Regions from separate parts of the Rhizobium sp. 10N427 genome, predicted to be linked through region 1. Evidence: predicted binding sites of a transcription regulator. Region 1 holds the regulator's gene; each other region holds the start of a gene.
What was found. The regulator PhoB, encoded in region 1, activates phosphate uptake and scavenging genes when phosphate is short. The targets are predictions, from matches to a motif close to TGTCATNNANCTGTCAT.
Positions count from the first base shown of each region.

Region 2: the regulator PhoB is predicted to act here: its motif matches at 1,521-1,537, upstream of AC1DIJ_RS26395 (DUF1045 domain-containing protein).
Region 3: the regulator PhoB is predicted to act here: its motif matches at 1,464-1,480, upstream of ugpB (sn-glycerol-3-phosphate ABC transporter substrate-binding protein UgpB).

Region 1 covers NZ_JBFTID010000004.1:23,791-27,061, forward strand. The annotation lists gene AC1DIJ_RS09855 (aspartate aminotransferase family protein) at 1-471, opposite strand, end outside; gene AC1DIJ_RS09860 (GcrA family cell cycle regulator) at 897-1,433, shown strand; gene phoB (phosphate regulon transcriptional regulator PhoB) at 1,501-2,184, opposite strand; gene phoU (phosphate signaling complex protein PhoU) at 2,217-2,930, opposite strand; gene pstB (phosphate ABC transporter ATP-binding protein PstB) at 2,977-3,271, opposite strand, start outside.
Region 2 covers NZ_JBFTID010000017.1:80,365-83,635, reverse strand. The annotation lists gene AC1DIJ_RS26400 (AraC family transcriptional regulator) at 1-689, opposite strand, end outside; gene AC1DIJ_RS26395 (DUF1045 domain-containing protein) at 737-1,444, opposite strand; gene AC1DIJ_RS26390 (NAD(P)/FAD-dependent oxidoreductase) at 1,560-2,735, opposite strand; gene mnmC2 (tRNA (5-methylaminomethyl-2-thiouridine)(34)-methyltransferase MnmC2) at 2,734-3,271, shown strand, end outside.
Region 3 covers NZ_JBFTID010000001.1:680,627-683,897, forward strand. The annotation lists gene ugpB (sn-glycerol-3-phosphate ABC transporter substrate-binding protein UgpB) at 12-1,322, opposite strand; gene AC1DIJ_RS02985 (aconitase X catalytic domain-containing protein) at 1,571-2,821, shown strand; gene AC1DIJ_RS02990 (aconitase X swivel domain-containing protein) at 2,818-3,246, shown strand; gene AC1DIJ_RS02995 (hydroxyacid dehydrogenase) at 3,269-3,271, shown strand, end outside.

The sequences.
Region 1 (3,271 bases):
GCCAGGGGCCTTGGGGCCGAAACCTTCGAGATACTTCTCTTGCCCGCCGGCAGCGATCGTCGCCAGCGTACGGCCGTGGAAGGCGCCTTCGAAGGTGATGATATGGAAACGCTCGGGATGGCCCTTCGAATACTGATAGCGGCGTGCGGTCTTGATCGCGCATTCCAGGGCTTCCGCGCCGGAATTGGTGAAGAACACCTTGTCGGCGAAAGTCGCCTCCGTCAGCCGCCTGGCGAGCTTTTCCTGCCCGGGGATTTCATAGATGTTGGACAGGTGCCAGACCTTGTCGGCCTGCGCCTTCAGGGTATCCACGACATGCGGATTGCTGTGGCCGACCGAGGTCACGGCAACGCCGGCACCGAAATCCAGATATCGTTCGCCGCTTTCGGTAATCAGCCACACGCCCTCACCTCGCTCGAACCGCAATGGGGCACGAGAATAGGTATCATATAGCGGCGCGGCTTCAGCCATGGCGCGGTCTCCTGTCAGCGTTACGGGCAACCGGACTCCGGCTAAAAACCAGGTCCGAAAAATTAAAAATGCCGCCTTTCGGCGGCGACTGGCACTATTTACTTTTCGCACTGCAATGTCAACAAAACTGCGGCTTTCGTGGCTTCTGAGAGACGCTCAAGCAATGTCGCGTTTTATCAACAGCTAATGTTGCAGAAATGACTCTCAGGGGAAGCAAGTTGGGGAAAACCCCGAATTCGATTCATCCGGATTCCTGCGACTCTTGTCACGGAGTCAGCCTCACACTAGGTTAAAACTCAATTACTAGACTGCATGCGGCGGAACTAGTCACCAAAATTAGTCAAGCGTTTCTTGTGCCGGATTCGTCCGGGGCAAACAGTGAGGGATTCTGCCTTCGCAACGCTTAAACGGCGGAGACACAGGGCATGAACTGGACAGACGAGCGGGTCGAGAAACTCAAGAAACTGTGGTCCGAAGGGCTGAGCGCGAGCCAGATCGCTGCCCAGCTTGGCGGCGTCAGCCGTAACGCCGTTATCGGCAAGGTTCACCGTCTGGCGCTGCCGGGCCGTGCGAAGGCCGGCGGCAACGCCACGGCTGCGCGCGCTCCCAAGCGTACGGCGGCAGCACCCCGCGCCCCAACCTACGCATCGCGTCTGGCGACGACCCGTACGGTCACCCGCCAGCAGGGCGCGACGATGCTGAAGGAAGAGATCGAGATCGACGTCATGGAGGAGATGGAATACCGTCCCGCCAAGAACGTGATCGTCCCGATTTCCCGCCGTCTCGGCCTGACGGAGCTCACCGAGCGCACCTGCAAGTGGCCGGTCGGCGATCCCTTGAAGGACGATTTCCACTTCTGCGGCTGCGAAAGCCCGGATTCTTCGCCTTACTGCACCTACCACCAGCGCCTGGCCTACCAGCCGGTCAACGAGCGCCGCAGGGCAGCAGCCCGGGCAAACTGAGCCGGGTAAGCACAAACGAAAAACGGGCCTCGCGGCCCGTTTTTTTGTGGTCTCAATTCCGAAAGCTTCAAGCTTCCATCGAATATCCAGCGCCGCGAACGGTGCGGATGACATCCTGCATGTTGGAGAAGTTCAGCGCCTTGCGCAGACGGCCGACATGGACATCGACGGTGCGCTCGTCGACATAGATGTCGTGACCCCAGACGCCGTCCAGAAGCTGCGAGCGCGAGAAGACGCGGCCGGGAGAGGCCATCAGGAATTCCAGCAGGCGAAATTCGGTCGGTCCGAGACGGACTTCGCGGGTCTTGCGATGAACGCGGTGCGTCTCGCGGTCGAGTTCGATATCGCCGCATTTCAGCACGGTCGACAAAACCTCGGGCTTGGCGCGGCGCAGCATCGCCTTGACGCGTGCGACGAGCTCGGGCGTCGAGAACGGCTTGACGACATAGTCGTCGGCACCGGTCGAGAGGCCACGAACGCGTTCGCTTTCCTCGCCGCGCGCCGTCAGCATGATGATCGGCAGGCGCTCGGTCTCCGGGCGCATGCGCAGCCGGCGGCAAAGCTCGATGCCTGATACGCCAGGCAGCATCCAATCAAGGATAAGAAGGTCCGGCGTCCGCTCCTGAAGGCGGATTTCCGCCTCATCGCCGCGCAGGATGGTGTCGACCTCGAAACCTTCGGCTTCGAGATTGTAACGAAGAAGCACGCTCAGTGCTTCTTCGTCTTCAACGACTGCAACTCTCGGGATCATTCTGTTCTGTCTCCTGAGGCCCGGTCCGGATATTATTCCGTGACCGCGCCGACGGTGTTGGCGGTGTCGTCCTTCGGACGCTCGCCCTCCGGCTGGGCGCCGGTCGCCATGTAGTAGATGGTTTCTGCGATGTTGGTGGCGTGGTCGCCGATGCGCTCGATGTTCTTGGCACAGAACAGAAGGTGTGTGCAGCTGGTGATGTTGCGCGGATCTTCCATCATGTAGGTCAGAAGCTCGCGGAACAGCGAGGTGTACATCGCGTCGATTTCCTCGTCGCGCTCGCGGATCGACTTCGCCTTATCGGCAGCGCGCGTCGTGTAGACGTCGAGCACTTCCTTGAGCTGGACGAGCGCCAGTTCGGAGAGATGCTCCAGGCCGCGGCCAAGCTTGCGCGGAACGCCGGTGCTCTGCACGGCGATGACGCGCTTGGCGGTGTTCTTGCCGAGATCGCCGACGCGCTCGAGGTCGGCAGCGATGCGGATCGAACCCATGATCTCGCGCAGGTCCGACGCCATTGGCTGGCGGCGGGCGATGGTGACGATCGCCTTGTCGTTGATCTCGCGCTCGGCGTGATCGAGGATCACGTCGTCGGAGATGACCTTCTGCGCCAGTGCGCCATCGCCGTTGACCAGCGCGCGCACAGCGTCGGAGACCATCTGTTCCGCCAGACCGCCCATTTCGGAGATGCGGCGGGTCAGGAACTTCAGATCTTCGTCATATGCAGAAAAGATATGTGTCGATGCCATGGGAAATGTCCTTGAGTGTCTCTATCGGAAGTCGTGACGCCAAAGATCAGCCGAAGCGGCCCATGATGTAGTCCTGGGTGCGCGGATCGTCCGGATTGGTGAACATCTTGTCGGTGTCGTTCTCCTCGACGAGGTTGCCGAGGTGGAACATGGCGGTGCGCTGCGAGACGCGGGCCGCCTGCTGCATGGAGTGCGTCACGATGACGATCGTGTAGCTTTCGCGCAGCTCGTGGATCAGCTCCTCGACCTTTGCGGTGGCGATCGGGTCGAGCGCCGAGCAGGGTTCGTCCATGAGGATGACTTCAGGGCTGACGGCGACGGCGCGGGCGATGCAGAGGCGC
Region 2 (3,271 bases), on a different contig from region 1:
GGCGTGATGTGGAACTCCCTGCGGAAGGCGCGGATCAGATGCGCACGGCTGAGACCAGCGATAGCGGCGAGCTCTTCGAGACCGATATCGCTTTCATATTGCTCTACCAGATAGTCGCGCGCCCGGCGCACCGCCGACCGTTCGGCGCTATCGACAGGAATGATGATCGAGCTGCCATGCTGGCGGAACATCGCGTCCAGCACCAGGAACATACCCTGCCCGGTCTCCAGCGCCCCGGCTCCCGTCTCCAGTGTCCGATGCGCCTCCAGAAAGGCATTGGCGAGCTTTGGATCATGAAGGATCTGCTTGCCGAAGGCCGGCGTACCGTGGAAGGCTCGGCCGGTCACGTCCTCAAGAATTTCCCGGAACAGTGCCATGTCAGGATAGATCATCCGGTAGCGGTAACCGCCATCCGTCGGCGCTCCGTCATGCGTCTCGCCGGGATTGATCAGGTAGAGATCGCCGGGACCGGAGGCCTCGCGCGCACCGCGGATCGTGGCGATCTGGCTGCCGCTCTCGATGGCGCCGATGCTGAAAGTATCATGCGCATGCGGCGCAAACTCGTGGGTCAGGAAGGTCGCGCTCAGGCACTCCATGCCGTCGAAGCGCCGGTCGCGCCAGAAGCGGGTCGTCTCCGCCCCGGCGAGCGGCATGGCAACAGTCGCCTGTTCCTGGGAAATATTCTGCATCGCGCGGATATAGCAGTTTTCCGCAGCCGCTTCTTGAACAAAAGTGATCAGGCGATCTTGCGGGCGCTGACCTTGCCCATCGGGTGCAGCGAATGCACCCGGAACGGCCCGCCCATGCCTTCTTCCATCATCAGCGCGATATTGGAGATGGCGATCGGCTCCGCCAGCACCGGCTCGAAGATGCCGCGCAGCGCCTGTTCGATGCGCGGCATGTCGACAACATTGACCGGGCCGGTCACCGGCATGTGGAACCGGTACTCGTCCATCACATAGGGGTTGCCCCAGCGGTGTAGATTCGTGAACTGCGCCGCCGACAAGCCGTCGGGATCACTCCGCTCGATATCGGCTTCCGAAAGCGGCGCCCGGAAGCCATCGAAATGCTGAACGATCGACGATGCGAGATAGCGGACATTCTCGCATGGCAACGTCGGAACCAGGCTGTAATAGTTTCCGAGCCGCGCCACTTCGATGCGCGGCACGCTGAACGGCTGGAACGTGCCAGAAAAGCGCATCAATTCCCGCAATAGTTGCGCTTCGGATACCTCCGCGGAGAGGTGGAACGGCGCTTTCAGCACGCCATGAAAGCCATAACGGCGCGGCACGGCCGTGTGGAAGGCAATTTCGTGAATGCCGAGACCGCGAACGGCCGGCGGCTCCAGCATCTCGCCCGAAAAAACGTTACGGCCAAGCCAATTGGCCGCCACATGGCTGAGCGGATCGCTCGGCGAAGGCGTGAAGCAAATGGCATAGCGCATGCGATTTCCTCCATCTGAGAATGCGGCGCGCGGCCGAATCCGGCACCGTCGATGCGCAAGCAGATAGGTGATTTGCATGACAGAATAACGAAATATACTCTGGACGAATTCACGTTTAGCGTGAAGCGGCCGTGATATGGCTCGAAAGCGCGAAGCTTTCAGGCAGGTCGAAGGAGAGCTTTTCGCCTGCAATTGGTGCAACGACAGCTTCGGCAAGCCGATGCGCCAGGCCGAAGCTGACCTTGAAACCGCCCGTCAGCGCATGCAGATGCGGATGAAGCGGGTGTGGCCCCACCATCGGATCGCGGTCGATCGCCTTCGGCCGCAAGCCGGCCCAGCGCTCGATGACGGGCGCATCGCGGAGGACCGGCGCCATGTCGCGCGCAGCGGCAATCAGCGGATCGAGTAGCGCATCTGTGGACAACGGTTCCGCAAAGCTGTTCTCGCTGGTGCTGCCGACCGCGACATGCCCGCCCTCATGCGCAACGACATAGAGCCCGTCCCGAAAGATCGTCGGCATTGCGGGGTCGATATCGGCCTTCAACAGCGCCGCCTGCCCCTTCACCGGCTGGCCGAGTGGCTGCGGTAGATCGGGCGTGAAGCGCTGAAGGATCGGGAACGAGCCATGCCCGGCGGCAATGATGCAATCGCCGAAGGCGATGCTCCAGCCACCGACAACGGCAATCCGCGCTCCTGTGTCGAGGCTGTCGAGCGCCGCCTCCTCCAGAAGCCGAACATGCTTCGCCCGCATCAGGAACGCCCGGAGCACGGCGATCAGCGCGCGCGGCGCCACCCGGCCGGCCAGCGTATCGTGCACGAAGCCGCTGTCGCCTGCTGCCGCGTCGATCCAGCCCTGAACAGGTGGCGCATCGCTGACATTCCAATGAAACGCTCGTTCCTGCTGATGCCAGTTGGTCTCGGCATCGGCGGAGTGGCGGAGCGCAATGGTCTTCAGATGCGGCTTCGGCAGCGGGATAAGACGGCCGGAGCGCCGGTAGCCGGCCAAAAGCCCGGTTGCCGCCTCAAGCGCCGCAATCTCGCTCTCAAGGCTGACCAGGGCATCGAACTGGAACTGCTTCTTGGCATTCCACTTGTCCGGCACATGCGGCATCAGCGCGCCGAGCAGACCGCCGCTGGCACCCTGCCCGATCGTTCCTGCATCGATCAGCAACGTATCGATCCCGAGCCGCTCCGCATGAACGGCCGCCCAGAGCCCCATGATGCCGCCGCCCACGATCAGGAGATCGGCGGATTGACCGGAGAGAAGAGCCGGACTATCGGCTTGTGGCATGACAGATATCGATCCCGATCAGATTGGCAGCAAAAGCCAGCCGCTCGAATGGCGAGACGGCGATATGCCCTATTCGCAGGCCTTTGGCGACCACTTTTATTGTCAGACCGACGGCCGCCTCGAATGCGGCCACGTGTTCCTCGCGGGCAACGGCCTGCCGGAGCGCTGGGCTAAAAAGCAGAGTTTCCAGATCGGCGAACTCGGCTTCGGCACAGGCCTGAACTTCGCCGAGACCTGGCGCCAGTGGAAGCTGCATCGCGCGGACGGCCAGCACCTGCACTTCATGTCCTTCGAGCTTTATCCGATGCAGCGCGACGAGATTTTCCGCGCCCTGTCGCACTGGCCCGAGATCGATGCCGAGCGCGATGGACTGACGTCCGCCTGGCCGGGGCAACCGCGCGGCATCGTCAGCCTCGACCTTGATCCGCAAACGCGCCTCAGCGTCGTCTGCGGTGCCGCGTTAGACGGCGTGAAGGCTGCCGAGCCAAACTTCGATGCCTGGTATCTCGATGGCTTCGCCCCGTCGCGCAATGGCG
Region 3 (3,271 bases), on a different contig from region 1:
AAACGCCGGTATTACTGGCCGATTGCCTGCTGGATCGCGGCATTGCCGCGTTCGACGGCCTTGTCGAGCGCTGCCTTGGCATCCTGCTTGCCGGCCAGCATCGCTTCGAACTCTTCGTTCATGATGTCACGCACCTGCGGCAGGTTGACGAGACGCACGCCCTTGGAGTTTTCGGTCGGCGCCTTGCCCATCATCTGCAGGATCGGCGTTTCGCGGCCCGGGTTCTTTTCGTAGAAGCCGGACTTCTTGGTGTCTTCATAAGCGGCCATGGTCACCGGCATGTAGCCGGATACCTGATGCAGGCGGGCCTGGATCTTGGTCTGCGACAGGAAGTGGAAGAACTGGGCGATGCCCTTGTATTCTTCATCGCTCTTGCCGGCGAAGACCCAGAGGCTGGCGCCGCCGGGAATGGTGTTCTGCGGACGTCCTTCGCCTTCATAATAGGGCAGCTGGCCGATGCCGTAGTTCATGCCCGTCTTGATGATGTCGCCGAGACCTCCGGAGGATTCCGTCATGATGCCGCATTCACCGGAGGTGAAGAGCTGCTTGGCTTCCGAGGTGCGGCCGCCATAGCGGAACGTGCCGTCCTTGGCGAGATCGGCGATCGCCTGGAAATGCTGGACGAAGAGCGGCGAGTTGAATGCGAGCTTCACATCGGTGCCGGCAAGGCCGTTCTCGTTCGAGCCGTAGGACACGTTGTTCCATGCGGCCAGGTTCTCGGTCTGGATCCAGGTGAGCCAGGTCGAGGTCAGGCCGCAGGCAGACGCGCCGCTCGACTTGATCTTCTTGGCGGCTTCGAACACTTCGGGCCAGGTCTTCGGCGGGCTTTCAGGGTCGAGGCCGGCCTTCTTGAAGGTGTCCTTGTTGTAATAGAGGATCGGCGAGGACGAGTTGTAGGGGAAGGACAGCATCGTGCCGTCGGGCTTCGAATAATAGGCGGCGATGCCGGGCAGGTATTCCGACTTGTCGAACTTGAAGCCGCCCTTTTCGAGAACCTGGGCTGCCGGCATGATCGCGCCCTCGGCGCCCATCATCACGCCGCTGCCGGCATCGAAGACCTGCAGGATCGCGGGCGGCTGCTTGGCGCGGAAGGCGGCGATGCCGGCATTCAGCGCTTCCGGATAGGTGCCCTTGAAGACCGGGACGATCTTGTAGTCTTTCTGGCTTTCGTTGAATTCCTTGGAGAGCTGGTTGACCACTTCGTTGTTGGCGCCCGCCATGGCGTGCCACCACTGCAGTTCGGTCACTGCAAAGGCACTCGAAGCGAACGAAAGCGACAAGGTGATGGTTGCCGCGGATGCGGCCATGAAACGAATGGACATGGTTCCTCCCTATGTGTCCTGCCGCGCCGTTTTGAACGGATTACGGCCTGCCGGCGCAGATCCTCCTCGATCTCACCGGCCGGTTTCGTTACGAAACTTTCCGCATACAAAACGAAAAGAAACGAACTGGCAAATGAAATTGTGAAGGTTTTGTGACATAGTGTTTGTGACAGTTTTGTCGAGTGCGCCTTTGGTCGAATTCGCAAGCCATCTTCTCTCCCGCAAGACGACCTGATAGCGTCGCCGCCATGCATTCCTCTCTTCAGCTTTCCCCTGATGACAAAGCCCTCTTCGATGGCCGCCACGGTGAGGCGGCTGCTTTTGCCATGCGGCTTCTCGTCCGTTTCGCCGAGGCTGTCGGCGCCACAAAACTGGTGGACATCGAGGCTGCCCATATCGACGGCTGTCTCTATCTCGGCGAGGTCAGCCTCGATTTCGTCGAGCGCATGGTGTCCTGGGGCGGCCGCGTCCGGGTGCCGACGACGCTGAATGTCGGCTCGGTCGATCTCATCCATCCCGAACTTTTCCGCGGCGACGAGGCGCTTGGTAAGAACGGTGCGCGGTTGATGAGGGCGCATGAGGAGCTCGGCTGCGTCCCGACCTTCACCTGCGCACCCTACCAAACGATCTTCCGGCCGCGCTTCGGCGCGCAGATCGCCTGGGCGGAATCGAATGCGATCGTCTTTGCCAATTCGGTGCTCGGCGCCCGCACCAACCGCTATGGCGATTTTATCGATCTCTGTTGTGCGCTGACGGGACGGGCGCCCTATTATGGACTTCATGTCACCGAAAACCGGCGGGCGACCGTGCTTGTCGATATCGAGGAGTTTGCCGAGGGTGAGCGGGATGCCGGGTCGATCTGTGTCGCTGCCGGTCACGCCATCGGCCGCCGTTGCGGCGATCGCATCCCCGTCATCCGCGGCCTGCCGAAGGAAAGCTCCGAGGATGACCTGAAGGCGCTCGGTGCCGTTGCCGCATCGGCAGGCGCCGTCGCGCTGTTTCACGCCGTCGGGCTGACGCCGGAGGCGCCGACGCTGCAGGCGGCCTGCGGCGGGGTCGAACCGCAGGAGACGCTCCGGCTCAGCCGCACCGATATCCGCGACACCATCCGCAATCTCTCGACCGTGGCGGAAGGGACACCGCTTGCGGCCATCAGCATGGGAACGCCGCATTTCTCGATCGGCGAATTCGAGCGGCTGATGCCGCTGCTCAGCGGTGGGAAGGCTACTGTCGATATCTACATCAACACCAACCGAGAGGTCCTGGCGGAGCTTGAAAATCGCGGCTGGCGCGTAACGCTGGAGGCGGCGGGCGTAACGCTCGTCATCGATACCTGCACCTATGTCACGGCAATCATCCGCGACATGTCGGGTGCGGTGATGACCAACTCGGGCAAGTGGGCCTATTATGCGCCGGGCAATATCGGCGTCGACGTCGCCTTCGGCTCGCTGGCAGAGTGCATGGCCTCGGCGCGCTCAGGCAAGGTGGTGCGGCTGTGACGGCATTTTCCGCGACGACCCTCATGGAAGGCAAGGCCGCGGCCCCAGCCTTCGTGCTCGCCGAGCCGCTCAGCTTCTGGGGCGGCGTGGATTCGGCGACCGGCGAGATCATCGATCAGTGGCATCCGCAAAGCGGCCAGTCGATCACCGGCGTGATCCTCGTCATGGAGGCGGGCAGGGGATCAAGCTCGGGAAGCTCGGTGCTCGCCGAAGCAATCCGGCTGACGACCGCGCCAGCAGGCATCATCCTCCTGAAGCGCGACGCGATCGTGGTGACCGGCGCGATGGTTGCCGAGGCACTGTACGGCATCGGCTGTCCGGTAGCACTCGCCCGGCCGGAGGACTGGGCGCAGATTTCGATAGCCACGCATCTGGCGATCGAGGCCGGTGAGCGCGAGGCACAAATCAGAATTATCCAGCCCTGAGCGGCTGCGGGAGGAGGAAGTGATG